One region of the Variovorax sp. MPBD4-3 genome, then DNA from elsewhere that is predicted to be linked to it. Evidence: riboswitches for the same ligand, from Rfam matches in the RefSeq annotation. Region 1 holds a riboswitch; the other holds the start of a gene.
The links. Region 1 has a riboswitch for glycine ahead of AC1RVW_RS12450 (D-amino acid dehydrogenase). Riboswitches for the same ligand answer to the same signal wherever they lie in the genome.
Positions count from the first base shown of each region.

Region 1 (15,148 bases):
TCGACAGATAGCCGGTTTCGCCGTCGCTGATGGCGCGGCTGTAAGTGAAGCTGGGTGACGCGATGCTCAAGGTCCCAACGCTTGCTGCTTCAAAGTATTTCAACTCCGACTTGCAGTCGGTGAAAGCATTCGATTGCAGCGGCATCAGGTTGAATTCCACCGTGCCCAGCAGTCGCTGCAGGTTCACGTAGTCATGGAACGGCTGGCGGCTGATTCGATGCCGGAACTCGCGCATGGCAGGGCCGTGGTCAATATAGCCAACGACCATCACCTCCACATTCGGCCGCTCGGCGAGCACATCCACCAGCGATGGCTCCACGATCGCGTAATCGAGGCGGTGCGAGGGCGAACCGCTGAAATACCCAAGGATGGTCTTTCCGTTGCCTGAGAAGCGCGCGCGTTCCTTCGCTGCAAAGACCTTCTCCGCCAAGTCGAGTTGCTCCTTGTTCATGAAGTTCGGGATGACCGCCACAGGCAGGCCGGAGCAGTCTGCGATCTTCTGTGCGAGGAACGCGTTTGTCGTGATCGCTCCGTCACACAGTCTCAGCGTCTGGTGCATCCGGGCGATCATCGCAAACCAGTCGTCCCAGACACCCTTCTGGGTCACGTCGAGGCCCAGAGTCGCCACGACGAGGTGCGCGTAGTCGGTGTCGACCACCAGGTCATCGACATCGAACAGCACGCGCTTGCCGCGCGCCCTGAACTTGGTGATCAGGCCATTCACTTGATGGCAATACCGCGACCGGCAGATCACAAGCAGATCAGCGGCATCGGCAATCTCGTCGAACCGATCGCTGTCCGACAGGAAAAAATAGCTGGCCGACACGTCGCCTGCGTCAGGCTCATTCAGCACCTGGGCCATGTTGTAGGCACGGTAGCGGAAGGTGCTGTTGTTGGGTTCTTCGTAGAAGTAGGCCACGCGGACCTTGCTTCTGTACAACATGGACAGCCGAGTCGACAGCGGCTGCAGCCACGGGTCCGCGTAGGGGACGGGAGGAATGTCCAGGGCAAACATCAGCGTCGCGCAACAAGGATTTGGAGCGTCTGCTCGAACGACTGAACCCAATCCGCGCCCAATCCGTTGGCCGCCAGATTTCGGGTTCGCGTTTCGTTGTCGTCGGCAAGCGCGACACCAGCGCGTAGCGCATCGACCAACACATCGGTGTTTAAGTCTGCGCACAGAATGTTGGCCGAATAGTTCGACAGGTCCTGCTTGTTGGCAAACCTGTTGGTAACAACCACGGCACCGCTGGCGGCAAGATCGAAAGGTGGATAGCTGGGATGCGGCGTGTACATCAGGCACAGCCCAAGATCGATCGTTCCCGCCAAGTCGGCATACGCTTCCCAATCAAGCCCTTCACATCGCTCTGGCACGTAACCATCGCCGAAGCTCACGTTCGGAATGTCCTTGCCGACCAGAAAAATGTCCCACTGCGCAAGATCGAGCACACCTTCGTTGACTGCACGGTCGATAAGGTCGAGGCCAATGTGGAACAGATTGCGTGGATTGTTCGGCCTTGCATAGAAGAAAAAGCGTTTCTTGCCACCTGCCTCGCGCGGCCGCTGGTGGAAGAGCGTCTTGGGAAATGAGGGCTCGAACCACAGGCTATTGCGTTCAAGGTTCGTCAACCCGGTGGCGACGAGGTGTTCGAACAGCAACCGTGTGTTGACCACGAAGCGGATCTGCTGATTGCGCAACACGCGCTCGCATTGCACGCGGTCTTCGCCGAACGGATAGAACATCCGCTCATCCTCTTGAAGCAAATAGATGATCGAGGCGGGCGGCACGCTGGCAAGCGTTGCGGCGGTGGTCCACCACGACGTCGTGATGAAAAGTTCTTCGGCGTGGATATCCAGGCTGGCCCGCGCCTCAGCGGCTGGAAGCAGTCCAGTATCCGCCCCCGAGTGCGCAGCGAAGGCAAACTGAATTTCATGCACCAGTTCGATGCCGTAAGCACTCAGGATCTGAGCCGCGTTCGCGGGCGAAGGTGCTTCGGTCCGGGTCACGATACGCAGCGTTGCATTCATCCGGTTTGCCAGCAGTGCCGCAAACAACAATGCTGTGCCCACACCACCGAAAAGACTGCCTGAGCCGATGCTGTCAGTTACCAAGCTGACCCGCGGCAGTTCTGGCCGGGGAATTGAGTACGTACTCAGCGGCTCTTGCGCCACGAAACGTTTGCCCAGCAGTTCGGGAACCGTGGTCTGTACGCGATTCGCAGCGCCGCGAAGCGCCGCCGCGTCTTGAATGGCCTGCACAGGGTGCCCGGCTACAGCCGCACCTAGCTTTGCGCGAACCAACCTTGCGGTCGCAACCGTTCCTTTTGCTCGCCAGAAGGCGATAAATCTTCGAATTCGCGCAATCATTTATTAATTCCAATCTTATTATTTGACTTCAGCATTTAATTTCCAAGAAGACGCATGGATCAAACCAGGATTCAACCAACTCATCCCAGCAAAAATACAAAAATTTCCATCGACTTATTAATCTTGGAAATCAACATCATCTAAAGCCTAGCGCAATGATCAGTCCAAAGCTAGCCAGCACCGCCCACCTTGCGAAACACTATATACCGGCTGGCCAAGTAAGCTGTAACCGTGTAAACCGGCATACCGATCGTCTGGGCGAAGTAGGTATTCAGATTTAACAAATCTATCGCAGTCACAACTGTCGCCAGATTTGCCACATAGGCAATGCCCGTGGCAACAAAAAATTTCACAACCGCCGGAGCCCAGTTACCTTTATATGCAAAAGTCCAGCGACTGTTCAGCGTAAAACTCACGCAAATTCCAACCGCATATCCGATTGCATTAGCAACGACGTCACGGGCGTCGAAAAAATATTTAGCAGCAAAAATTACAGATAGTCCAATCAATGTATTGGCAACGCCGACCACTAGAAACCGAGCGAACTGAAACGAAAGGATTTTTCCGGCGGTCATAGGAGTGCAGAGAAGTCAATCCAGCAATACGATAGGATGCGATATTTGCATGCCAATTAAGTTTCGTGCCGATTCGGATTGGCGTGCAATGCACGCTCAAAACTAAGAAGTTGAGCAATTCCGACAGTCAAACTGCGAGCATAAGACTTTCCATTCTCATTCAACACAACTGAACGGAACTGAACACGCCGAAGATACAGGCTTGAAGCCTTGCTTGCACCAGTGGTGATTCGAGGCGATTTCCTTGCGATTCGCCTGAATATGGAAATTATTTCTGCAATCGTCGCGGGACGTTCGGACGCAATTATTTTCATCCAGACGCCGCTTCGCCCAGTCAAGCCACGCAATACCTTTACGATGCTCATCGCTGCGTCGTCGACAGATATGTAGTCGCGTATCGTATCGATGGGTACATAGATACTGACTGGTCGGTTACGAATAATGCTGCGCGCAATGTGTGTCAACAACCCCTGGGGCTTTCCTGGCGCCTGGCCTGCACCATAAAGTGTGGAAATCCGGGCGAGAAGCACAGCTATATTCGAATTGCCAACACCAAAAGCCCGAAGCAACTCTTCCTGTTTCAGTTTTTCCCGAGCATATGCGTTGCTCGGCGCAACGGGCGATGCTTCCGTCACCACGTCGACGCCACAAGCGCCGTAGATTGCGCCTGCGGAGCTGGAAAAAACAATGCCGCCTGGCATTGCCATCAGGGGCTTGCTTGCTTGAAGCAGCGACAGCAATTTTTCGATTGCGCGCGTTTCCGGCATCAAGTCTTCCGCAGTGCTGCCCATCGTTCCTACGCCTGCGGCCCAATAAATTTCCCATCGTTCATGGCCAGCAGCATCCAAAGCAAACGTCTCGACCGCCTCTTCAAGCTGCACAGCCAGTCGCAATTCGTCTGACCAATGAAACCGCTCAACCGGTGCAAACGATTTTGTTTCATCAAATGAAAGCGCTCGACCGAAAGCCGAACCCAGCAAACCACGAGCACCAATCACCCAAGTCAACGTCATGGTCGATTCGATCGCGTCGGCTTCGAACTGACCACGTATAACGGCTTCCCCATAACGATACCCATCGTCACTGCCAAGTACTCCGCAATCACGCCGAGCGCGGTGAGAATCACGCCGGAGAAAAAAGCCACAACTACTGCGAGCGAAGTCCAGCCTTCGACCGGCACCTGACCGGTATATTTTTCATAGACTGCGTAAAGAGCAAACCCAAGTGCGAGAAGAATGGAGAAGAAACCAACAACAGTAATAAGGCGAAGAGGTCTTGTTCCCGTCGTAAGAACGAGGCTCCAGAAATGCCTGATCAAAGAAAGGAAAGAGTATCCAGATGGCCTTCCCATTTCTTCTCTGAGGCGCAAAGGACAATGCCCCACCCGGCCGGTGATCCAAAACAGGCCCACATCAAGATAAACGCCGTTTCCGCAGTAAGCAGAGAGCGTTCGAGCAATTTCTCCGTCTATCAACCTGAAGCTATTGAAGCGACCAATTGATTTGTTGCCCAGCAATCGCTTGCTGATCGCCTTGGCAGTAGAACTCGCCAAATTCCTCAACCAACCGTGCGGAGGAGGATTGGTTGGCTGTGCGTAAACGAGTTGAAGCGCGTCTTTTTGCGCCATGTCGAGCATTGCAGCAATGCTTTGTGGATCCTGCTGGCCGTCTTCGTCCATCGTAACGACCCAGTCGCCGGTCGCGCTCGCCATTCCAGCCATCGTTGCAGCATGCTGCCCATAGTTACGGGAAAGCCAGATCGGCTGGACGAACTCATACATGCCTGCCAGCTGTTCGATTGCAAGGTCTGAGCGGTCGGGCCCACAGTCATGCACAAGCAAGACTTCGCAGACGAAGAATTCATTCCCGCCTTGCGTCAGCTGAGGCTGCGTAAGTTTCACAAGCTCGGTAATGAGCCTGGGTAGCGTTTGCTGCCCGGCGTAGACCGGAATAACGATGGAAACTCGATGAGGTGTTTTCATTGCTGTATTCCGGTGATCGAATTTTTAACGGGTTGCATAGGGGCGCATTGGGTGGCTGAGAATGGTCCTGCAGTTTGAATTGATAGCAAACTCATTGGGCCAAGCAAATAATCGCCAGATCGTCGACGACAGTAATAGCCCCAACGTCGGGCCACGGCGACGCCTTTGCACAATACGCCTCCCCAACAGTATTTTGAGCTCCAGATGCTTTTTTGAAGTTGTAGCCCGATACCTCCACCAAAAGCGGAACCTTGGAGTACTCAGGCGAAAACGCAGATATATTCATATCCCCCTGAATCATGCTCATCCTGGCAGAGTGCCGCCAACTCCCACCGCCCACATATACAAACTTTACTTCTAAAAAATCCGGTCTTTGTTCCAAACGCGAAACAATTCTGTTTGCCTCCATTCGATCCCAACCGTTGATTCGCTGCTGATCTGCAAAAATCTGGTTGTTGATAAAAACAAATGCAAAAACGACAAACACTATCATCGCCGTCGATAGTCGAAAAATCCACCCATTCAGGATCGATTTTAAAAATGGCGCAGATAACAAAAGCAACAAACCGAAAATCACTGGTATTTGGGGAAGCACACGGGCAACCGGATACCAGTCCTTGAAGGGTAGGATCACACCAACGGTCGCGGGAATGAGCAAAACAACAGCTATGACGATTCCAAAAAGATGAGGCGTACTGCCACTTCGAAACATTTTTATAAAACGCTCACACAAAACTGCGACGCCAACCGTAACAGGAAACGCAAGCATAACTTTCAGCCAATGTGGCGCGATTGGCTCATTTTTCCAAAATACATTCTGAAAGAGAGCCCAGACCTGAGCCATTCGCGCAGGAATCTCGTGCAATGAAATAAACTTCGACCGCCCCGTAGGCTCGATAAATCCAACTTGCTTGAGGATCGCCAGAATTGCAAGAAACATGAACGCCGATAGCGCGCAACTTATTGCAAGCGTTACATAGTTTCTTGAGCGTGTAGATTCCTTAGGTGCATCGATACACTTAACATCAGAAAATGCCTCAAACAAAAAAGCAAAAATGATAGCTACCGCGAAGTAGTTAAGAAACCCTTGGTACACAAATAGCATGCTAAGCGTAGCGAGCGTGCAAATTACGTGCTTAAGGAGGCCTGCACTCTTGCTTGACGCAGCTTCCAATGCAACGATTGAAAGCGCCGCAGCAACGCAATAGCCCGGAAGCACCATACGAAATGTCAGTATTTCTGACAGGTATGGGTGTATAACCATTGCCGAGCCAATAAGCACGGTACCTGATGCATTCGCAGCACCAACAAATCGCAATATTGCCAAAACGAGTGCCGCTTGCAATAACAGGGCGCAAAGTCCAAGGGAAAGGTACAGGTCATTTATGTTGACTCCGAGGGAATCGATTACCCAATCGAGCGCCCCCAGCAGAAATCGCCCCTGTGTCAAAAAAACACCTAACTCCCCTTTGTTGAATCCCTGCCCAAATGCGTAGTCATCAACGGCGAAGCCGCGAAGCACTGCGCCACCTTTGGCAACAAGCGCGACCGCAAAGAATATTAATAGCAATCGGATGTGTTGCTGTATTGGCTGCTCGTCGAACCTGTAGCCAAAAAGCTTTGTCGACCTGACAAAGGAAGAATCAGTCATCCTCATGCCATCTATGCCGCTATGCGAAGCTTTGATTTCGCACCCCTTTGCTTTTTCTTTAACGCATCAGAAAAAATATCACTCGGTTCGGCGATGCATCCTGCAGAACTCGTTTGACGAACAAGCGAAACTCGCTTCATGCGTATTGCGTGACCCGTGCCCGAAACACACTTATGTGTTGCGCCTGCAGAAATTGCCTTGAGGTTCCACCCCCAATCCTCATATCCCATTTGTGCGAGAAGATCTGTTTCCGGGTAAGGGTTTTCAACCAAAAAACCCCGGCGCACGAAGCATAATGATGTCCAATAGTTGACCAATGCCAAGCCCGCTAAATCAAAGGATTCGCTCTCGCTGTCGATATGGACGAAAACATGAGGGTCGTGACCGAAATAGACATTCAACTCCGGATGAAGCACGAGTTCACGCGGGTCCGATCGCGCCATCTCGAGCGCCTTGACGATCCAACTCTTTTCCCATAAATCATCGCCATCAAGAAAGGCGATATATTCGCCCTCGGCAAGCAAAGCAGCTTGATTTCGGCAATGGCCCACATCGCCATAGTCCATGGGAATTATTTTTGCGTTTTCCATATCGGCTATACAGCGCTGAACGACCTCCTTGGTGAGTTCGTCCGAACGATCCATGGCCACCAGTAGTTCGACAGTCAGGTTTTTTTCTCGTGCTGATTCAAAACATCTTCGAACACTGTCCAGCGTGGGTTTCAACAACAAGCCTTCCCTGTGCGCGTTCACAACCGCGGTTACGTCAACCTTGAACATTTGCGACTCCGCTACTTGTCTTTGAAGGAAAAAAAAGCTTCGATTTGAACGCAGTCCACGAGCGCTCTGTTCCGATCTTTTTTCTCATCGCTTCCAGACGCTTTGCGACCTCTGCGGGATCGCCGACAATTTGCTGAATTGCCGCGCAGTATGCATTTTCGTCGTCCAGCGCGTCGATCAACCAACCAGTTTCCGGCGTAACGAGTTCCGATACGCCACCCACATTGCTCGCAATGATCGGAACGCCTGCCGCAGCCGCGTTGATAAGCACAGTTGGCATCCCCTCGAAGCGCGAAGTAAAAAGAAATGCGCTGTATTTTTGCAGCGGAAGTTTATTGAATGATGAAAAAAAACCAAGAACACTGACGTTTTGAAATTCACTCGCGAGCGATTTCAACTCATTCTCACGCGCGACCTCACCTCCTCCATACACGTCCAGTGTCACAGGCGGTTTCTTCTTGATAATTCGAACCAGCAACTCCGTATTTTTTTGATAACAGAATCGTCCGGCCCAGAACACAGCGGGTTGCGGATTGGGCGACAATTCATTGTCATGCAGGGAATGAATATCATCCAATGCTGGCTGCGGCAAGAATTTCAACTTCTGTTTGAGCGACTCAGTCAAGCCGAATCTTTCAGCCACTTCGTTTAAAAATACTTGAGTATCGAAATACACCGTATCGACATTGATGATGCCAGCCCGAAAGTGGGTGTCCGCATAACCTGCACCACGGCCGTCTTCAGTAAAGTCACGGCAAAACAGTGCCACATGAATTCGACAGATTTTTTTGAAGGCGCGGCCCTTTTCCAGAATGGCATCCCAACACGCCAAGCTGTTTACATTCATGATTGACGCTGGTTGAACTGCAAATATCAGAGCTTCGACGATTCGTTGCCTTTGTTTTTGATTTAGCTTTGCGTCGTAGTCGGAAAGAACCAGCACTTGCGTTCCCGTGGGCAACCAATCGAAGGCATCCACGTTCGCATGGTCCGTCAACACCAGTAGCACGGCCCGGACGCCCAGTTTTTCCTGAGCCGCCCGCACCATATTTACGCCGGCTAAGTCTGCGCCACCCTTGACCAACCAAGGCATGAAAAGGATGTGCTCGATCCCGTCTGGAAGATCGTTGAAGATATCTCGCCAAGCGATACCGAGTTCGTCCGATGGAATACTGAAATTGGGTCTAAGCCGAAGGTGCTTCCCATGCAAGGGATGGCAAGCTTCGATTTCTGGATCGAGCGCCATTAAATCTGCGACCGTTTGTTTCACGACGGCCGAGATCTTTGGACTCATGCCCTTAAAGCGGCCTTCTTTGATTCCGTGCTCCAGATAGTGGAGCAGTGGGTGCACGTTGTGCAGAACCACATCGGGGTAGATTTCTCCGTACCAAGCACAATCGAATTCTTCACTTCCCTTTAGTCCTTCGAACCCGCCATATCGCAGGAAATGCAGATAAGGATCCTGACCTTGAAGATGGGGATAAGTCTCCAGATACCACTCGGGATCGAACAGGTCGGTAGCTCGAAGAATTTCAAGGTCACGAGCCTCTTGTTCGCTTAGCAAAACGCCATTGATCGAATAGGAGTTCGGAGAACCGGCAACAGCTGAATAAGTGCCAGCTATTTCACGTCCTTCGCTGGTTCCCCACTGGAGATAGTGGACAAGTGGATTTGCTCCGCTGAGCGCAACATCCTTGTACGTCTGGAGATACCACGCCGAGTCGAATTTCTCGCTCGGAGCTCTTCCTTCTTTTCCTCCGAAACGAAGGAAGTGCGACAACGCGTCGCTAGCTGAAACGTCCGGGTTCCTCGTTAGATACCAGTCCTTGTCGAAGAAGCCAGACCTTTTAACCAAGCTGGCGGCTCGATATTCCCTCATATACCGGACAGCGCGTGCCAGCACATCCTTAACATTCATTATCTACTTCCACAACTCATAAGCCTGCATTATTGAAAATCCGCTCGACCGGTTCGAAGCCTTCAAAAGTGCGCCGATGCCGAGAACATCGTCAAGATCGCAGTGAATTGGAGCAATGTAATTTTGATCAGCAAATTTTTTGCGGGGCGCGAAATTTTTTCAGTCAAAGGTATCTGCCTGCCTCAGCGGTAAACCTTCGCTATCCTTTTTCGACAATTGCGGCAGAACGCCGATATCAGGCCATTCGATACGCAGATGTGCGTCGTTCCAAGCGATGCACCTCTCATGCTCGGGCGAGTAATAGTCAGTGGTCTTGTACAAAAAATCCGCGCTTTCACTCAAAACAAGAAACCCGTGCGCGAACCCTGGCGGAATCCACAGTTGCTTGTGGTTCTGGTCGTTAAGTTCAGTGCCGACCCAATGGCCGAAAGTTGACGACGACCGCCTAATGTCTACTGCCACGTCGAACACTGCGCCGCGGGCAACGCGCACTAGTTTGCCCTGCGCATTCTGGATCTGGTAGTGCAAGCCTCGGAGCACGCCACGCGACGATTTGGAATGGTTGTCTTGAACGAATTCAAACTTCTTGCCAACCGCCTCGTCAAATGCGCGCTGGTTGAAGCTCTCGAAAAAGAAACCACGCGCATCGCCGAATACTTTCGGCTCGATGATCAGCACCTCTGGAATGGCGGTTTTGACCACATTCATGAGCGAACCTCCTCGGCGAGCAGGTGGTTTAGGTATTTGCCGTAACCATTCTTTTGCAGCGGCGCGGCAAGCTTGGCCAACTGATCGCGATCGATAAATCCGTTGCGCCAAGCGATTTCTTCCGGGCAGGCAATCTTCAGCCCTTGGCGATGTTCAAGCGTCGCAATGAATTGGCCCGCTTCAAGCAGGCTCTCGTGCGTGCCAGTATCCAGCCACGCGTAGCCGCGCTGCATGATCTGCACATTGAGCTGGTCGAGGTCTAGGTACGCCTGATTTACCGCCGTGATTTCCAGTTCCCCGCGCGCGCTCGGCTTCACCGCCTTCGCGATATCTACGACCTGGTTGTCGTAGAAGTAGAGGCCCGTCACCGCATAGCTACTCTTCGGCTTCAGCGGCTTTTCTTCGATGCTGCTGGCCTTGCCCTTGGCGTCGAATGCCACCACTCCATACCGCTCGGGGTCGTGCACGTGATAAGCAAAGACGGTGGCACCAGAGTTCTTCGCATCAGCACCGCCGAGCAGATGTGCCAGGTCATGCCCATAAAAGATGTTGTCCCCCAACACCAGCGCACTGGGCGAATTCCCTACGAACTTCTCACCAATGATGAAAGCCTGCGCCAGCCCATCCGGACTCGGTTGAACCGCGTACTGCAGATTGATGCCCCACTGGCTGCCATCACCCAACAGTTGCTGGAACCGCGGCGTGTCCTGCGGCGTGCTGATGATCAAAATGTCGCGCATGCCGCCGAGCATCAGCGTGCTCAGCGGGTAGTAGATCATCGGCTTGTCGTACACCGGCAGCAGCTGCTTGCTCATGGCAAGCGTGGCCGGGTGCAGGCGGGTGCCCGAACCGCCGGCCAGGATGATGCCTTTGCGTTGCGTCGTCTTGGTCATGCTTTTGTTTTTTCGTGGGTGTTTGTTCTTCAAAGCGTCTCGCGCAGCATGCGCGCAACGCCTTCCTGCCAGGGCGGCAGGCGCAGGCCGAAAGTGGTCTGCAGCTTGGTGGTGTCAAGACGCGAGTTGTGCGGGCGCTTCGCCGGGGTCGGGAAGGCGCTGGTCGGCACGGCCTCGACAGCCTGCGGGCCGGCCTTGAGCTCGACGCCGGCCTGCTGCGCCATTTCGAGCACGAAGCGCGCATAGCCGTGCCATGTCGTTTCACCGCCCGCAATCGCGTGATAGAGCCCGGCCTTGGCCGGATCCTGCAGCGTGGCGCGGATGGCATGGGCCGTCACGTCGGCCAGCAGCTCGGCACCAGTGGGCGCACCGAACTGGTCGTCGATGACGGTCAGCTTGTCGCGCTCCTTGGCCAGGCGCAGCATGGTCTTGGCGAAGTTGCCGCCGCGTGCCGCGTACACCCAGCTTGTGCGGAAGATCAGGTGGCGCGGGCAGTGCTGCGCCACCAGTTGCTCGCCTTCGAGCTTGGTCTGGCCGTACACGCTGAGCGGGCCGGTCGCGTCGTCTTCCTTCCAGGGCTTGCTGCCGCTGCCATCGAAGACGTAGTCGGTCGAGTAGTGCACCATCAGCGCGCCGATCTGCTGGGCGGCTTCGGCCACCACGCCGGGCGACGTGGCGTTGAGCTTGCGCGCGAATTCGGGTTCGCTCTCGGCCTTGTCGACGGCCGTGTGTGCTGCGGCATTCACGATCACGTCGGGGCGGACCTTCAGCACCGTCTCGGCCAATTGCTCCGGCCTGCTGAAGTCGGCGTGGAAATCGGTGCTGTCGAAGTCGAGCGCCACCAGTTCGCCCAGCGGCGCAAGGCTGCGTTGCAGTTCCCAGCCGACCTGTCCGCCCTTGCCCAGCAGCAGCAGCTTCATGCCGCGGCCTTTGCGTCGTATTGCTTCTCGACCCACTCGCGGTAGGCGCCGCTTTGCACGTTGCGCACCCACTCGCTGTTCGCGAGGTACCACTCGACGGTCTTGCGGATGCCGGTGTCGAAGGTCTCGGCGGGCTTCCAGCCGAGTTCGGCTTCGAGCTTGCGTGCGTCGATGGCGTAGCGGCGGTCGTGGCCGGGGCGGTCGGTGACGTAGGTGATCTGCTCCTTGTAGGGCTTGCCGTCTGCCTTGGGGCGCAGCTCGTCCAGCAGCGCGCACACGGTATTGACGATCTCGATGTTCGGCTTCTCGTTCCAGCCGCCCACGTTGTAGGTCTCGCCCAGTTTGCCGGCCTCGAGCACGCGGCGGATGGCGCTGCAGTGGTCCTTCACGTAGAGCCAGTCGCGCACCTGCATGCCGTCGCCGTACACGGGCAGCGGCTTGCCGGCCAGCGCGTTGACGATCATCAGCGGGATGAGCTTCTCGGGGAAGTGGAACGGGCCGTAGTTGTTGGAGCAGTTGGTGGTGAGCACCGGCAGGCCGTAGGTGTGGTGCCAGGCGCGCACGAGGTGGTCGCTGGCGGCCTTGCTGGCCGAGTACGGGCTGTTGGGCTCGTACTTGTTCTCTTCGGTGAAGGCCGGGTCGGTCTTCGAAAGCGAGCCGTAGACCTCGTCTGTCGACACATGCAGGAAACGGAAGGCCGTTTTCTGGTCGGCCGGCAGCGCGCTCCAGTAGCCGCGCACCGATTCGAGCAGGCGGAAGGTGCCGAGCACGTTGGTCTGCACGAAGTCTTCGGGGCCGTGGATCGAGCGGTCCACATGCGATTCAGCGGCAAAGTTGACCACGGCGCGCGGCTTGTGCTCGGCCAGCAGGCGGTCGACCAGGGCGCTGTCGCCGATGTCGCCCTGCACGAAGATGTGCCGTGGGTTGTTCTTGAGCGATGCGAGCGTCTCGAGGTTGCCGGCGTAGGTCAGCTTGTCGAGGTTCACGACAGGCTCGTCGCTGCTCGCGATCCAGTCGAGTACGAAATTGGCGCCAATGAAGCCAGCGCCGCCGGTAACCAAGATCATGGGGTCCCCTGAAGTTGAAAGTCATCGCCGTGTCGCAATGAACATTAACGTTCGATTATCCCATTGGGCCAATTGGCGGAAACACAAGACGTTACCGTTCTGCCCTCGGCGTGTTTACAATCGTTCGCGATACCGCAGGAGAGCGGGCCACCCCGGTGGCCCTACCGAAGGCGCAAACTCCCATAAACGCTCAGGTCGGCCCGACGAAGTCTTGGATTTCGGCAAGGGGTCAGTACTGCATCAACTGAAACGCCGTCTGGAGAGACGCCACTTCACGTGGCGCACCGAAGGAGCAAATTCGTTGCAATGGCGCAACGAATGAATCTCTCAGGTACCGAGGACAGGGGGAGCGGCAACTTGGACAGCGGTCGTCCGGTTGCTTGCTATTAATTCAATAGTATTCACCCTCGCCCGCCGTTCAAGCGCAGCACCTCAAAGGTACTTGAAATGCGCGTGATCGTTCTTGGCGCCGGCCTGCTCGGCGTGACCTCGGCTTACTACCTCCAGCAACTCGGCCACGAAGTGACCGTGATCGACCGGCAGGCCACCCCGGCCGCCGAAACCAGCTTCGCCAATGGCGGGCAGATTTCCGTCAGCCATGCCGAACCCTGGGCCAACCCCAGCGCGCCGCTCAAGGTGCTGCAATGGCTGGGCAAGGAAGACGCCCCGCTGCTGTTCCGCATCCGCGCCGACATGCGCCAGTGGCTGTGGGGCCTGCAGTTCCTGCGCGAATGCACGCCGGCGCGCACCCGCCACAACATCGAGCAGATCGTGCGTCTTGGCACATACAGCCGCTCGATGTTGCAACAGTTGCGCCGCGACACCGGCATCGCCTACGACCAGCGAACCCAGGGCATCCTCCACTTCTATACGACGCAGAAGGAATTCGACGGCGCCCTCGCGCCCGCCGAGCAGATGCGCGCCCTGGGATGCGAACGCCAGGTCATCTCGGCAGACGAGGCCGTGAAGATCGAGCCCGCCCTCGCCCACATCCGCCCCAAGCTGGCCGGCGCGACCTACACAGCCGAGGACGAATCCGGCGATGCCAACCGCTTCGCGCGCGAACTCTCCCGGCTCGCGGCCGAAGCCGGCGTGAAATTCCTGATGAGCCACACCGTCACCGCCCTGCGCGAGGCCGGCGGCAGCATCGACCACGTGGAGGTCACCGATGCCGAAGGCCGCTTCCAGCGCATTCGCGGCGACGCCTTCGTGATGGCGATGGGCTCGCTGAGCCCGCTGCTCGCGGCGCCGCTGGGCATCCGCCTGCCGATCTATCCGGCCAAGGGCTATTCGGTCACGCTGCCCGTCAAGGACGCCTCCAAAGCGCATCAGGTCTCGCTGACCGACGACGAATTCAAGCTCGTGTTCTCACGCTACACCTCGGAATCCGGCGACCGCTTGCGCATCGCCGGCACGGCGGAGCTCAACGGCTACGACCGCGACCTGAACCGCGTGCGCTGCGAAGCCATCGTGCGCCGTGTCGAAGAGCTGTTCCCCGGCGCCGGCGACACCACGCAGGCCCAGTTCTGGACCGGCCTGCGCCCCGCCACGCCAAGCAACGTGCCGCTGATCGGCAAGACGAAGCTCGCCAACCTGTTCCTCAACACCGGCCACGGCACGCTCGGCTGGACGCATGCCTGCGGCTCCGGCAAGTCGATCGCGCGTATCGTGAGCGGGCTCGCACCGGAGGTGGATTTCGCGTTCACGGGGATGCCGGCGCCGCAGCCACGCATGCTGCAGCCGGCATGATCCGAGGCTGAAAGGTGTTCAGTCGTTGGACGTGAACACCGTCAACACCCCCGTATAGCCATACAGGTGGTGCCGCGCGATCTCCCCGGCGGCGAAGAACCCGACCAGCGGCACGTCGCCCAGCGCGTGCCGCACGATCTGCAACTCGGCGCCCGGCGCGCCGAAATGCGGGCCGCCACGCCCGGAACAGCTCACGTACACCGCACCCGCGATGCGCCGCGCCGGATGCGGCGCCGCCTCGGCCTCGCCGGCAGCCACGGCGCGCGCGGTGGCCAGCGTCTGCTCTTCGGGCTCCAGCTCTTCGCGGATCTCGGCGCAGATGCGCATCAGGTCGGCCCGCGCCGCCTGCGCATTGCGGCGGCAGAAGGTCAGCCGCATGCCGGCTTCGGCCGTGTCGGCAATCGCGATGCCGCGCCGCGTCGGGTCGAGCCCGATGATGTGGCGCACCAGCACGTCGGCGCCCAGGTCGCCGGTGCGGCGGATGCCGTCGCTGCCCGCGTCGGCCAGCCCGACCAGCGTGTTGCGCACGGCGTCGATGGC
Region 1 is NZ_JBXASW010000016.1:25,610-40,757, forward strand. Features, by position in the region: gene AC1RVW_RS12390 (glycosyltransferase family protein) at 1-919, opposite strand, end outside; gene AC1RVW_RS12395 (rhamnosyltransferase WsaF family glycosyltransferase) at 1,015-2,367, opposite strand; gene AC1RVW_RS12400 (GtrA family protein) at 2,538-2,942, opposite strand; gene AC1RVW_RS12405 (NAD-dependent epimerase/dehydratase family protein) at 2,999-3,955, opposite strand; gene AC1RVW_RS12410 (glycosyltransferase) at 3,952-4,923, opposite strand; gene AC1RVW_RS12415 (hypothetical protein) at 5,015-6,574, opposite strand; gene AC1RVW_RS12420 (glycosyltransferase family 2 protein) at 6,586-7,353, opposite strand; gene AC1RVW_RS12425 (glycosyltransferase family 4 protein) at 7,340-9,271, opposite strand; gene rfbC (dTDP-4-dehydrorhamnose 3,5-epimerase) at 9,431-9,979, opposite strand; gene rfbA (glucose-1-phosphate thymidylyltransferase RfbA) at 9,976-10,872, opposite strand; gene rfbD (dTDP-4-dehydrorhamnose reductase) at 10,902-11,792, opposite strand; gene rfbB (dTDP-glucose 4,6-dehydratase) at 11,789-12,859, opposite strand; glycine riboswitch at 12,985-13,088, shown strand; glycine riboswitch at 13,106-13,213, shown strand; gene AC1RVW_RS12450 (D-amino acid dehydrogenase) at 13,307-14,608, shown strand; gene AC1RVW_RS12455 (FIST signal transduction protein) at 14,627-15,148, opposite strand, start outside.

Region 2 (15,148 bases), on a different contig from region 1:
TCCCGTCGAACCGACGGCGCTGTTCGAGTTCAACACCATTGAACTTCTCGTGGCGCACGTTTCGTCTTGCAGCAGTTCGGCGCCGACAACGAAGTGAACCGGCAGAAAACCGCAATACCCGAATGAGACCCGCAGAGACTGTAGCAGCACCGCAGCGCCCCGGGCTGAGCGTGCCGGGATCCGTTGTGCTGCTGGCGCTGGGGATGTTCGCGATCGGCGCCGATGGATTCGTGATCGCGGGCATCCTTCCAGATCTGGCGACAGGGCTTCAGGTGTCGCTGTCCCAGGCAGGCCTGCTGGTGTCGGCGTTCGCGCTGACTTACGCGATAAGCGCCCCGATCCTAGGTGCCGTATTGGGCGGAAAATCTCTTCGGACGATCCTCATCGCGTCGATGGGCGTCTTCGCCGCTGCCAATCTTGCGGCAGCCCTGTCGGAGCAATACGCCTGGCTCTTGCTGTGGCGCCTGATCGCGGCAATGAGTGCCGCGGCTTATTCGCCGGCAGCAGTTGCGGCTGCCATCAACCTTCTGCCTCCCGAAAAACGTGCCCAGGCCAGCAGCTTCGTCTTGGGGGGACTGACGGCCGCCCTCGTCACGGCCGTCCCTCTGGGTTTGATGCTCGCAAGCGTAAGTTCGTGGCGGATGACCTTCATCCTGATTGCGACCCTGGCCGCAGCCGCGGCCGCGGCGCTCTGGTGGGTGATGCCGGCCAACTTCCAGTCCAGGAGCCTTTCGCTGGGAGAGCGCCTGTCGCCACTCCGAAACGGCGACGTGATCCGGGCTCTTGCAAGTTGCTTCGTATGGATGGCGGGTGGCATTGCCACATATACGTTCATCGTCCCGATCAGCCAGTCCGCGACCGGCTGGTCGGCAGACAAGACAAGCTTTGTCTTGTTGATCTATGGTGCGGCGGCCATTGCCGGGAATCTCATCGGTGGACGGCTCGGCGATTTCCTCAAAACACCCGTACGCGCACTGCAGTACTTTCTTTGTGCGCATCTCGCTTCTTTGCTCCTGATGAGTCTGGCCGTGTTCAGCGGCCCTCCCTTGGGGGTGTGGCTCTTCCCGGTTGCCGTCGCCATCTTTGCGGCATCCGGCTGGGCATGCACACCCCCGCAGGCTTCTCGTCTTGTGTCACCGAGCCCGCCACACGCCGTACAGGTGATTGCACTCAACACCATGGCCACCTACTTTGGCATGGCCGCAGGGGCTGCACTGGGAGGACTCCTCTCGACAAACGGCACCTTGCTTTTCATTCCCCTGGCTGGCGCCGCAGCTCAATGCATCGCCATCTGGATGGTGTCCACTCGCGGAGAACAACGTTCATGAAGGCTGTACACGAATCGCAACCCGACGTTGCGGTCATTGGCGCAGGCCCTTCCGGCTTGGCCACAATGCGGAATCTTAAGGAGGCGGGCATCGACTTCGTCGGCTACGAATCGCATGCCGGCATAGGGGGGATCTGGGACCGGGCCAACCCGAAGAGTTCGGTGTATCGGAACACACACACCATCACATCGAAGGGGATCACCGCATTCAGCGACTTCCCTATGCCGGATGATTTTCCGGTCTACCCGGGTCATCCCCAGGTGCTCAAGTATCTCAACAGCTACGCGGACAACTTTGGACTGCGAGCACACATCCGATTCAACGACGCCGTCGAAAAGATCACGAGATCAACGGATGGCGGATGGGTGGTCAGTTCAGCCAGCGGAACTCAAGCATGGTTTCGCGATGTCATCATTGCAAACGGGCATAACTGGTATCCGAGGAAGCCGGATTTTCCGGGGATATTTGCTGGCAGGGTCCTCCATGCCAGCGAATACACGGACGCTAGTGAATTCGCGGACAAGCGGGTCCCGGTCATCGGCGCGGGCAACTCTGGCTGCGACATCGCCGTCGAGTGTTGCCAGATTTCCCCTCGCGTGGTCCTCAGCATGCGCCGCGGCTACAACTTCTATCCGAAGTTCATTGCCGGCTACCCCGCCGACCAGGTCGGCATGAAGGTGCGCTCGATGGGACTTCCAAGTAAATGGGCGTCGAAGATCATGGGCTGGCTCCTGCGCCTTTCGGCGGGCGATCAACAACGCATGGGGCTTCCGAAGCCCGACCATCGCCCGCTGCAGACCCCGGCCATCGTCAACACACTGGTCCCCTACTACGCGGCACATGGCCGAATCGCCATCGCGCCAGGCGTCGAAAGCTTTGAAGGCAGCACGGTGCGTTTCAGCGATGGTTCGGCACAGGAGTTCGATGTCGTCGTCCTGGCGACTGGCTATGAGATCCATATCCCGTTTGTCTCGAACGGAGATCTCGACTGGCAAGGAAACAAGCCGGACTTTTATTTGTATGCGTTTTCCAAGAAGTTCGACGATCTGTTCATTGCGGGAATGACCGACTCGACCGGCGGGCACTTCCCGACAGTCGAGCTTCAGTCCAGGGTGATCTCCCAATACATCACAGCCAAGCGGACCTATCCCGCGAAGGCACGCCAGTTCGACGAGTTGATCAGGAAAAACAACGTCGACCTGAACAACGGTATCGATTTCATCGACATCCCCCGCAACGCAACGCAGTTCTCGCTGCTCGCTTTCCGCAGGGCCCTGACCGAGCATCTCGACCTTCTCGCAACTGCCTGACCACCATGGGAACGATTCATTCACGACTCGGTGATCCCCGCATCAACACAGGGTCCGGCGAAGCCAACGCACTTATCCCCGAGCGAACGCCCGAACTCCTTCAAACGGCACTGACCTACGCTCTGGGTTCTGTTCCTTACAACAGCGCGACTCAGTTTCTCGAGTTCTTCGACGAGAGAATTCTGGCGCCCAACTGGGGAATGTCATGCGTTCGGCAGTCCGTCCGGGTGGACGAACACCTTCAATCCATCGGTGGCCCGAAAGGCATCTACATCCGCAATGGCCGCCACGTCGCATCGATCTATCCGGACAGCCACGGAATCGCCGTGCTGGACCCCTACTTGCTGCACAAGGCGCCGCTCATCCTGAATTACGAGGACCGGGTCGGTGATTGCATCGAGGCCTCAGTCCCCGCCTATCCCGTGCGCATCGACGATGAGGGCCTTGCACGCTGGGGGAAGATGCGGGCGGTGCTGAATGTAGAGAAGCGCACCTTGCAACTCGACTACACCCGCTTCAGCCCCCGGCGCCAGCAAAACTACCTCTATCGGTCCTTCGGTCTGAGTCTCGATGAGGTCGCAATCTTTCCCTCGCCACTTCCTGTCGCACATGCGCGGCTCGTGCATCCGGAGCAGAACAACCTCTCGGTACGCGTTCTGGATCTCCCGCGGCAAGCACTCAGCGAAGTCATCCTGCCGCTTTGCGGGGTGACAGCCGATCGGCCTGCGACCGAAGATCAGCTGATCAGCCGAGACAACCAGGGCCGGGTGAGTACAGCGGGCTCGCCCGGCTTCGACGAAAACCTCACGAGTGTCGCCAGGGTCGTGGGTGTAAGCGCCCAGGAGGTCGTCGACATCCTCCTTCATACATCACGCGTCTATTCGAAGGTCGCGCCCGACGACCGGGTTCTCGCGCCCTATCCGTTGATGAGGGAATGAACACAAGAATTTCTGGATTGCAAATGCTGCCTCCTCATCCCCGATCTTTCTTCCTTGCAGGCGTCATGCAAGGCGCGCGCGGCGGACGCGATCTCGCGGACCAGTCGTACCGCCCGGCGATCGCAAGAGCCATCCGACGCCACTTTCCGAATGCCGTGGTGCACGACCCCGCCGAACGAATGTGGGACAACCTGCAAACCTCCCGCGAACGCATTCGCGAGGCGCACACCGCCTTGCTCCAGACGCCCAAGGTAGCCAGGTCCAACCTGGACCCTGCGCTGCTGGAGTTGACGCAAATATTCCACCGGCAGACGGCGATGGCGGGTAACTGCGATGTCTGCGTCGTCTTCCTACCGAACAACGAGCCAAGCATGGGAACAGCCGCGGAGATGTTGACAGCCCACAACGCTGGACGGTTCGTGGTCGCGATTACCGGCATGCGGCAGAACCTGGCTGTGCTCGCCTGCTCCCAACTGATCGTCGAAAGCATGGAGACGTTCGAAAACTGGCTTTCGACGCTTGCAGTTTCACCCACGACGAAGGAAGGAGCCACCTGATGGTTGATGTTGAACTGTTGGTACGCGAGAGCGAGCGACCGGCGGAATTCCCCGGCCTCGATATCAAGACGAAATACCGCAAGGTATTGAATGAAGTGGTGGACGGCACCGATATCGCACCGATCCCGATTGCGACGATCGGCCTTCCTTTTGCCACGCCATGCGCTGCGAGCTGGGAGTACGGACGGCTCTCCGGTGTCTACACGCCACCTTCGCATGCCGCGATGCCTACCGGCAACATCTTTGGCGGATACCTCACGGGCCTGGTTGACCAGTGGGCCGGACTCGCTACTTACTCGGTCATACCCGATCGACTGCAAGTGCTCACCGTCAACATGAACATAGACTTCAAGGCCCCAGCCGTGATTACGGAAACCCGGCTGCAGGCCAGCGTGACGGCATTGACGGAAAGAAAAGCCATCGTTCAGGTGTTCGCCTGGCAGGCTGACATCCTTCTCTTCGAGGCGAACGTGGTCGAGGTCCTGGCGCCCTGGCGCGTCAAGCCAGCCTGAGGCTGGGGATCACAATGAATCGGACATCGCCACTTCTGCGCCCGATCACGATATCGGGCACCCTTTTGAACAACCGCGTCTTCATGGCGCCGATGACGCGCATGCGGGCCAACGGCACGGAATGTCCGACACTGCTGACCGCCAGGTACTACGCACAGAGGGCAACCGCCGGTTTGATCGTCACCGAGGCCACGCAGGTCTGCGCCCAAGGCAAGGGCTACTTCGGCACACCGGGTATCTACACCAATGCGCAGGAAGGTGCGTGGAGCCGCGTGGTGAAAGCGGTGCACGAAGCGGGCGGCCGAATTGCAATGCAACTCTGGCACGTGGGCCGCATCTCGCACAGCCTGAACCAGCCGGACGGCGCGCAGCCGGTCGCTCCTTCAGCCGTCGCCACACGACGCTCGAAGGTAAGCGTCTTCAAGAACGGGCGACTCCAGGAAGTACCCTGCGAGCCAGCAAGGGAGCTTTCAGGCGATGAAATTTCCGTGATCGTCTCGCAGTACGCGGCAGCGGCCGAACGTGCAAAGCGGGCAGGCTTTGACTTTGTCGAAATTCATGCGGCCAACGGCTATCTGATCAACCAGTTTCTTTCCACGAATACCAACCTTCGGACAGACCAATACGGCGGCTCTCTTGAAAATCGGGCCCGCTTCCTGGAAGAAATCGTCGATGCAGTCTCTCTTGTCATCGGCGCAGGCAGGGTCGGAGTTCGCATATCGCCCAATGGGGTATTCAACGATATCGCCGACAGCGAAGCCGAACAAATGGCCTGTTTGCTAGCCCACAGCCTCAACGCCAAGGGGATCGCGTATCTGCACGTCGCAGAACCCGACTGGGCGGGCGGCGTTGCATTGACTGCAGCATTCCGACAGGGGCTACGCGAAAGATTCAGGAATTGCCTGGTTTTTTGCGGAAATTTCGACCAGAAATCAGGGGAGGAATTGCTGGCGCAAAAAGTTGCGGATGCGATGGCGTTTGGTCGTCTGTACATCGCGAATCCGGATCTGGTGACTCGCTTTGCCAGCGGCGCCAAGCTGAATGTGGCCGACCCATCGACTTTCTATTTCGGCAACACCAAGGGGTATACCGACTATCCGTCATTGGGAAGCGCCGAGGCCACAACGGCAACCGCTTGACCAGAGCGGCCGGCCGATAGTCCTTGGAACACGCCCTAGCCGATCAACTACACTCTCGAAGGTCAGGAGAGAGCCCCGCCAGCCGGGGCCGCCGAAGGCGCAGGGGTTTCCCGAACGCTCAGGCAAAAGGACTGACAAGGCGCCGGCGAACACCGGCGTTTCCTTGCTGGAGAGAGGCCGCCGTACCGCAAACGGCGCAGCGGCCCACCGAAGGAGCAAACCCCGATCGTGGGGCGAATCTCTCAGGTAAAGCGGACAGCAGGGGTGGCCCATGGCTTGCGTCATGGATTTTGTCTGCCCCTTTGGAGTGCCCCGTGGCCGCTTCCTCCGCACCCGCTACCGAACTTCTCAAGACGCCGCTGCACGCCCTTCACGTGGAGCTCGGCGCCCGCATGGTGCCATTCGCCGGCTATTCCATGCCGGTGCAGTACCCCGCCGGCCTCATGGCCGAACACAAGCACACGCGCGATGCGGCCGGCCTGTTCGACATCTCCCACATGGGCCAGCTGCGCCTGGTCGGCCCCGACGCCGCGGCCGCCTTCGAAACCCTGATGCCCGTCGACGTGATCGACCTGCCCGCCGGCAAGCAGCGCTACGGCCTGCTGCTGAACGACGAGGGCGGCATCCTCGACGACCTGATGTTCTTCAACGAAGGCCACGGCTCGCTCTTCGTGATCGTCAACGGCGCCTGCAAGGTGGCCGACATCGCCCACATCCAGCAGAAGATCGGCTCCCGCTGCGAAGTGCAGCCCTTGCCCGACCACGCCCTGCTCGCGCTGCAGGGCCCCAAGGCCGCGGCCACGCTGGCGCGGCTGTCGCCCGGCATCGAGCGCTTCGTGTTCATGACGGGCGGCGCGGTGCAGATCGGCGGCATTGCCGCCTTCGTCACCCGCAGCGGCTACACCGGCGAAGACGGCTTCGAGATCTCGGTAGCCGCCAAGGATGCCGAGCCGCTGGCCCGCCTGCTGCTGGCCCAGCCCGAGGTCAAGCCCATCGGCCTGGGCGCGCGCAATTCGCTGCGGCTCGAAGCCGGCCTGTGCCTGTACGGCAACGACATCGACACCACCACCACGCCGGTCGAGGCTTCGCTCAACTGGGCGATGCAGAAGGTGCGCCGCGCGGGCGGCGCGCGCGAAGGCGGCTTCCCCGGCGCCGCGAAGATCCTCGCGCAGCTTGCCGCCGCCACGGCAGGCACCGCCGGCCACACCGACCACGACACGCTGAAGCGCAAGCGCGTGGGCCTCGTGGCGCTGGAGCGCATTCCGGTGCGCGACGGCACGGTGCTGCAGTCATTCGAAGGCCAGGACATCGGCATCGTCACCAGCGGCCTGCTCGGCCCCACGGCCGACCGCTGCATCGCCATGGGCTACGTGGCCACCGCCTTCGCAGAGCCCGGCACCCGCGTGCAGGCCATCGTGCGCGGCAAGCCGGTGCCGATGGAAGTCTCGACCATGCCTTTCGTGCCGACCCGCTATTACCGCGGCTGAAAGCGGCAGACCCGGCTAGGCTCTGCACCCCGATTCATTTTTTCCACGAGGAGTTTTCTCACCATGAGCATCAAGTACACCAAGGACCACGAATGGGTGTCGGCCGAAGGCGACGCAGCCACCGTCGGCATCACCTTGCACGCGCAGGACGCGCTGGGCGACGTGGTGTTCGTCGACCTGCCCGAAGTCGGCAAGACCTTCGCGCAGGGCGAAGTTGCCGGCGTCGTCGAGTCGGTCAAGGCGGCAGCCGACGTTTTCATGCCCGTGTCGGGCGAGATCACCGAAGTCAACGAAGCCCTGCGCGCCGACCCCTCGCTGGCCAACAGCGACCCGCTGGCCGCCGGCTGGTTCTTCAAGGTCAAGCTGAGCGAGCCCGCGCAGCTCGACGCCCTGCTGGACGCCGCCAGCTACGACAAGTTCGCGGCCGAGTCCTGATCGCCTGATTTTTCTTCCGAGCCCCCTTCTTCCCGAGCCCCCACCGCCATGCCGATTCCCGCCCTTCCCTCTTTGCAAGAACTAGAGAATGCCGAAGAATTTCTCGCCCGCCACATCGGCATCGATGCGGCGGACGAGGCGCGCATGCTGCCGGTGATCGGCTCGGAAACGCGCTCGGAGCTCATCGACGGCATCGTGCCCGCGGCCATCCGCCGGGCGCGGCCGATGCGGCTGCCGGCCCCCGTGACCGAAGCCGACGCGCTGGCCGAACTGAAGGCGATGGCCTCGAAGAACAAGGTGTTCAGGAACTTCATCGGCCAGGGCTACTACGGCACGCACACGCCGGGCGTCATCCTGCGCAACATCCTCGAGAACCCCGCCTGGTACACCGCCTACACGCCCTACCAGGCAGAGATCTCGCAGGGCCGCATGGAAGCCCTGCTCAATTTCCAGACGATGGTGTGCGACCTCACGGGCATGGCCATCGCCAATGCGTCGATGCTCGACGAAGCCACGGCCGCCGCCGAAGCCATGACGCTCGCCAAGCGCAGCGTTAAAGCCAAGAGCAACGTGTTCCTGGTGTCGGGCGACTGCCATCCGCAGACCATCGAAGTCATCAAGACGCGCGCCGCGCCGCTGGGCATCGAAGTGAAGGTGAGCACGGTGTCGGAAACGCTGCCGCACCTGATGGCGAGCGGCGCCTTCTTCGGCGTGCTCGCGCAGTACCCGGCCACCACCGGCCACGTGCACGACCTGCGCCCGCTCGCGGGCCATGCGCACCAGTGCGACGCCGCCTTCATCGTGGCGGCCGACCTGCTGGCGCTGACGCTGCTGGTCGCGCCCGGCGAGTTCGACGCCGACATCGTCTGCGGCACCACGCAGCGCTTCGGCATGCCGCTGTGCAACGGCGGCCCGCACGCCGCCTACCTGGCCTGCCGCGACGAGTTCAAGCGCTCGCTGCCGGGCCGCCTGGTGGGCGTGAGCGTCGACACGCACGGCCAGCCCGCCTACCGCCTCGCGCTGCAGACGCGCGAGCAGCACATCCGCCGCGAGAAGGCCACCTCCAACATCTGCACCGCGCAGGTGCTGCCGGCCGTGGTGGCCAGCATGTACGCCGTGTACCACGGGCCCGACGGCCTCACACGCATCGCGCAGCGCGTGGCGGCGCTCACCGCCATCCTGTCGGCGGGCCTGTCGCAGATGGGCCGCGAGCCGGTCAACACCACCGCCTTCGATTCGCTGACCATCCGCACCGGCGACGACACGCCGGCCATCATCGAGCGCGCGCAAGCCGCCGGCGTCAACCTGCGCCAGCGCCTGCAGCAGCACCTGGGCATCTCGCTCGACGAGACCACCACGCGTGCCGACGTCGAGACGCTGTGGGCCCTGTTCGCGCCCGCCGGCAAGCCGCTGCCGCGTTTCGACGACCTGGCCGCGAACACCACGCCGCTGATCCCCGAAGACCTGCGCCGCGCGAGCGCCTTCCTCACGCACCCGGTGTTCAACACCCACAAGAGCGAGACCGCCATGCTGCGCTACATCCGCAGCCTGTCGGACAAGGACCTGGCGCTCGACCGCAGCATGATCCCGCTGGGCAGCTGCACCATGAAGCTCAACGCGACCAGCGAGATGATCCCCATCACCTGGCCCGAGTTCGCCAACATCCATCCCTTCGCGCCGGCCGAACAGCAGCTCGGCTATGCCCAGCTCGATGCGCAGCTGCGCGCCTGGCTGTGCGAGGCCACCGGCTACGCGGGCATCAGCCTGCAGCCCAATGCGGGTTCGCAGGGCGAGTACGCGGGCCTGCTGGCCATCAAATCGTTCCATGAAGCCAAGGGCCAGGGGCATCGCAACATCTGCCTGATTCCATCGTCCGCGCACGGCACCAACCCCGCGAGCGCGCAGATGGTGGGCCTGCAGGTGGTGGTGACGGCCTGCGACGCGCAGGGCAATGTCGACATGGACGACCTGAAGCGCGCCTGCGAGAAGCACAGCGCCAACCTGGCCGCGGTGATGATCACCTACCCCAGCACGCACGGCGTGTTCGAAACCCGCGTGAAGGAACTCTGCGAGCTGGTGCATGCGCACGGCGGCCGAGTGTACGTGGACGGCGCCAACATGAACGCGCTGGTCGGCGTGGCCGCGCCGGGCGAGTTCGGCGGCGACGTGAGCCACCTGAACCTGCACAAGACTTTCTGCATTCCGCATGGCGGCGGCGGCCCGGGCGTGGGTCCGGTCTGCGTGGTCGAAGACCTGGTGCCGTACCTGCCGGGCCATGTGACGGCCGGCTTGCCCTCGCACGGCGTGGGTGCCGTGTCGGCGGCCCCGCTGGGCAACGCGGCCGTGCTGCCGATCAGCTGGATGTACTGCCGCATGATGGGCGCCAAGGGCCTGCAGGCCGCGACCGAGACGGCCATCCTGAGCGCCAACTACATCAGCGCGCGCCTGAAGGACCACTACCCCACGCTGTACGCCAGCCCCAATGGCCACGTAGCGCACGAGTGCATCCTCGACCTGCGCCCGCTCAAGGACACCAGCGGCGTCACCGCCGAGGACGTGGCCAAGCGCCTGATCGACTACGGCTTCCACGCGCCCACGCTGAGCTTCCCCGTGCCCGGCACGCTGATGGTGGAGCCCACCGAGAGCGAGCCGCTGGCCGAGCTCGACCGCTTCATCGACGCGATGATCGCCATCCGCGGCGAAATCCGCCGCATCGAGGAAGGCGTCTGGCCGAAGGAAGACAACCCGCTCAAGCACGCGCCGCACACCGCCGCGAGCCTGCTGGGCACCGAGTGGAGCCACCCGTACTCGCGCGAACTCGGCGCGTTCCCGCTGGCCACGCTCAAGAACGCCAAGTACTGGCCGCCGATCGGCCGCGTCGACAACGTGTACGGCGACCGCAACCTGTTCTGCAGCTGCGTGCCCGTGGGCGACTACCAGGAAACCGAAGAGGCCTGAGTCCAGGTGCCCAGGCCGGCCTGGGCTACTGCGACTTCTTCTTCGCGAGGTCGGCCGTCGCGATCTGCTGGCGCAGCGCGCGCAGGCTGGCCTTCATCTTGCGCTCGTTCTCCGGGCCCATGCGCACCATGATCTTCTGGCCGGCGCTCGCCTTCTCCAGCGCCTGGTCGACGTATTCGTAGCGCACCCAGGGGCGCTGCGAAGGCACGTCGCCCTTGACCTCGACCAGCCGCACCTGCACCGGGCCCTTGGGCTCGGGCGCCTGCAGCAGGTTGTCGATCACCGCGATGAGCCGGTCGTTGAAATAGCGCCCCGGGTAGCCCAGCTCTTCATAGGCCTGCTGGAACAGCGGATAGAGCCTGGCGTACACCGCCGCGGCCTTGGCCGGATCGACCGACTGCACCAGCATCACGAAGCCGTTGTAGCGCGCCGCGTTGTTGGCGGAAATGGTCTGCGCCTCGCCCTGCCCTTCGGTGATGAAGCGCTGGCCCGTGGGCTGCACTGGCCATGCGCTGGCGGGCGCCTGCTCGCGCGCCAGGTTGTCCACCGTGGCCACGAAGCGCCGCACGATGCCGTCGGAACGCAGGAAGGCTTCGGCGTTCTTCGCGCCCAGCAGCTCGGCCAGCGCCTTCATCACGCGCGAATCGGAATCGGCGAGCTTGGGCAGTGCGGCGTCGGGCGGCGCGAGCGCATCGACCGGGTTCTGCGGGCCGGTGGGCTCGGCCTTTGCGGGCGGTGGTGGCGGCGGTGCGTCGGCCGGCGCGGCGGCCACGGGCGTGGGCTCCGGCGGCTTTTGCTGTTGCTGGTACCAGCGCCAGCCGAAGAAGCCGGCGGCCAGCAGCACCAGCACGATGACGATGATCGTGCCAACGGGCGTCTCGCGGCGGGGGCGGAATTCGGGTGCGTCGCGCGTGTCGCGGATATCGCTTTCGGGCATGGGTCGGTTTCCTTTGGCTGGCGTGGAAGGCACAGGGAGACGAAGGCTATGGTGCACCAATAAGGGCACCGCAGCGTCCGCATCGCTCCCTGTCGTCGTAACGCCCTGTGACGTGCCGGCCCGGCGGAAGTTCAGTCAGCCTGCGAGCCGCACCACATGCGCCTGCCGCGGGTCGACCTTGCCGGCGTGCAGGTCGGCGATCACCGCCTGCGCATGCGCGAAGCCCTCGCCCTGCGCCAGCGCCATCCAGCGGTTGCCGGGCCGGCTGATCTCGGCGATGAAGCGGCCCTGCGCCTCGTTGAAACGGCGGTTGACCTCCTGCGGGCCCCAGTCGGCATTGCGCTTGCGGATCTGCACCGGCGCAAAGTAGAGCTGCGGCGCGGGGCCGGGCAGCATCGTGGAGTCGCCGAGGAACTCTGTCTTCTGCGCGGACCCCGCATAGCAGTCGTAGACCAGCGATGCGCCGAAGTGGTGGTGCACGGTCGCGCGCAGTTCGTCGTTGCCGGAGAAGTCGACATACAGCGTGGGCACGTCGGCGGGCAGCGTGGCGATCTCTTCATAGGCCAGCGCGCGGTCGTAGCAGCCCAGGCCCTCCACGAAGGCGCGATTGCCGTTGGACGTGGCGGCAATCAGCTCGAGGCCTTCGCGCCTGCCCAGGCAGAAGGCCGTGCCGAACGCGGTCTTGCTCGACGCGCTCGACACCACCACCTGCTTCGCGCCGAAGAAACCGTTGTCCTCCAGGAAGTCGGCCAGCATGAACGACGTGATGAACAGCGGACGCACCAGCATCTGGTAGTCCTCCAGCGCGGCGACGTAGCCCGCGTCGTTGCTGCAGCGCATGTACTGGTTGTAGGCCGACACCAGTTCGCTGCGGTGCGAGGCGCCGTCGTAGAAGCCGCGCGGCGTCACGCGCACCGGCTGCATGCGCAGGTGGCTCGCGATCGGGAAGTAGCCGTAGAAGCGCTCGCCCACTGCCACGCCCTCCACGTTCGAGGCCGCCACATCGGCGAAGCCCCAGGCCGGCATGTGGCCCCAGTCGGCGTCGCCGGTCGGAAAGAACTGCCAGTACTTCATGACCGCGTCGCCGAAGGCCGCGTAGGTGATGTTGTTGGTGGTCAGCGAGAAGCGGCCGATCTTCATCAGCACCTCGCCGGGTTGCAATGCGCCGGTGTCCTGCGTGGTCACGACACGGGTGGTGCCGAGTGCGTTCTTGCGCGTCTGGAGGCGGGTTAAAGTGAATGCGTTGTTCATTCGCAAACTGTATGGCGGCCCGCTTCGCGGCGGGTTCGGAAACCCGTCGATGCCGGACGCACCCCGCTCCAAGCCCCTGAAACGCCCCACGCAGGCACGCAGCAAGTTCACCGTGCAGGCGATCTACGACGCCTTTGTTCGGATTTGGAATGCGCACGGCTGGGAAGGCGTGACCACGCGCGCGGTGGCGCTCGAAACCGGCATCGCGGTCGGCACGCTGTACGACTACTTTCCCGACAAGGAGGCCCTGCTCTCGGGCTATGTGCGCCACTGCATCGAGTCGCTGCTCGCGCGGCTCGATGCGGATGTGATCGCGCCCGAAGACATTGGCTGGCGCGAACGCGTGCAGCGCCTGGTGCGCATCACCTGCGACACCCAGCTCGAAGGGCTGCCCGCCTTCGACCACGAGATGCTGATGCTCGAACACCGCGTGGCCGAGCCCAAGCACCACCGCCGGGTATACGACGAACTCGCGGCACGCTGGCTGCGGGCCTTCGCAACCTGCACGGACCTGGAGCCGCAGCCCTCGCCCGCCACCCTCCACGCCCTGCTGACCGCCTGCTGGGGCGCGCGCCGCTATCGGTTGCTGGTGCAGCCCGACGCGGCCGGCGACAACAGCGCCTGGCTCGCGGAGATGGAAGCGATGGTCATGGCGCGTCTGGCGATGCGCTGAGCGCCTGCAGCCACGCCAGCGTGGCCTGCAGCTCGGCGGGCCGTATCTCGTGCGCGCCCGGGAAGTCGCCGCCAGAGAGTGTCAGCGGCAATGTGCGCGCCAGTTCGCGCGTCACTTCCGCCGCGCTCGGCGGAATCACGTTGTCGGAGCTGCCGTGGCTCACCCACAGCGCCTTGCCCTCGAATGCATCGGCGGGCGCCACGTGCGGCACCACCTGCGACAGCAGCCGGCTGTGCCACACCATCGCGGCGCGCACGCTCTCTGGCTTGGTCAGCAGCAGCGACAGCGCCATGATCCCGCCCTGGCTGAAGCCGCCGACGATCACCCGCTCCGGCGGCACGCCGAGCTGCTGGCCGGCGGAGGCGATCATCTCGCCGACGAGGAAGCGGCTCTCGCGCTCCTGCTCTTCGTTGATCAGGCGCTCGCCGTTCGGCAGGAACTGGAACTCGAACCACGCATAGGCATCGGGCGACAGCACATACGGCGCGCGCAGGCTCAGCACATGAAAGTGCGGCGGCATCATGCGCGCGAGGCCGAACAGGTCCTGCTCGTTGCTGCCGACGCCGTGCATCAGCACCAGCAGCCAGGGTTCGGCGGTGCCCGGCCGGGCCGAGTGTTCGAGGAATTTGAGGGGCAGGTGAAGTTGGGTCATGAGAGTGAGAGCAGTGCTTATCGGATTGCCTGGAAGCCGCGTGCCAGCTCGCGCGTGAGTTCGGCCGCCGGCACCTCGCGGCAGCCGGTCGCGTTCTGGCCCGACCACAGCGGAGAAAAATCGCCGCTGCCCTTTGCCTCGGCCTTGGCACGCAGCGGCGCGATGCCCGAGGTGGCCAGCGGGAACTCCGGCGCCGCCGCGCCGATGGGGCCCAGTTCGCGCATCACGCGGTTCACGATGCCGCGCGCGGGCCGGCCGGTGAAGAGATTGGTCAGCGCCGTGTGGCGAGCGGCTTCGCTCTTGAGCGCGGCGCGGTGCAGCGCGCTGGTGGTCGCCTCGGGGGTCAGCATGTAGGCGGTGCCGATCTGCACGCCCGCCGCGCCCAGCGCCATCGCGGCAGCAACGCTGTTGGCATCGGCGATGCCGCCGGCCGCGATCACCGGCAGCTTGACGGCATGCACCAGCTGCGGCAGCAGCGCGAAGGTGCCGAGCTGCCTGGTCAGGTCATGCGACAGGAAGTGGCCGCGGTGCCCGCCGGCCTCCAGGCCCTGGGCGATGACCGCGTCGACGCCGCGCGCCTCGAGCCACAGCGCCTCGTCGAGCGTGGTGGCCGAAGCCAGCACCTTGGCGCCCCAGCCGCGCACCCGGGCCAGCAGCGCCTCGGACGGCAGCCCGAAATGAAAGCTCACCACCGGCGGGCGGAACTCGGCGATCAGGTCGGCCACGTCCGCGCTGAAAGGGTTGCGCCCCGGGCCGGCGGGAATGCTCGCGGCATCGATGCCGTGCTCCGCGTAGTACGGTGCCAGGGCGGCGCGCCATGCGGCTTCGCGCTCGGTGCTCGGTTCCGGCGGGGTGTGGCAGAAGAAGTTGACGTTGAAGGGCTTGTCCGTGCCCGCGCGGATGGCCGTGAGCTCGCTGCGCATGACCTCGGGGCTCAGCATGGCGCCAGGCAGCGAGCCGAGTCCGCCCGC
Region 2 is NZ_JBXASW010000021.1:12,028-27,175, reverse strand. Features, by position in the region: gene AC1RVW_RS14925 (acyl carrier protein) at 1-97, shown strand, start outside; gene AC1RVW_RS14920 (MFS transporter) at 186-1,328, shown strand; gene AC1RVW_RS14915 (flavin-containing monooxygenase) at 1,325-2,638, shown strand; gene AC1RVW_RS14910 (hypothetical protein) at 2,644-3,576, shown strand; gene AC1RVW_RS14905 (hypothetical protein) at 3,573-4,133, shown strand; gene AC1RVW_RS14900 (PaaI family thioesterase) at 4,133-4,645, shown strand; gene AC1RVW_RS14895 (alkene reductase) at 4,660-5,784, shown strand; glycine riboswitch at 5,838-5,928, shown strand; glycine riboswitch at 5,941-6,053, shown strand; gene gcvT (glycine cleavage system aminomethyltransferase GcvT) at 6,099-7,271, shown strand; gene gcvH (glycine cleavage system protein GcvH) at 7,335-7,706, shown strand; gene gcvP (aminomethyl-transferring glycine dehydrogenase) at 7,755-10,664, shown strand; gene AC1RVW_RS14875 (DUF3014 domain-containing protein) at 10,690-11,601, opposite strand; gene AC1RVW_RS14870 (DUF2855 family protein) at 11,737-12,852, opposite strand; gene AC1RVW_RS14865 (TetR/AcrR family transcriptional regulator) at 12,902-13,525, shown strand; gene AC1RVW_RS14860 (alpha/beta hydrolase) at 13,500-14,177, opposite strand; gene AC1RVW_RS14855 (NAD(P)H-dependent flavin oxidoreductase) at 14,195-15,148, opposite strand, start outside.
Region 2: another riboswitch for glycine. It lies ahead of gcvT (glycine cleavage system aminomethyltransferase GcvT); the one in region 1 lies ahead of AC1RVW_RS12450 (D-amino acid dehydrogenase).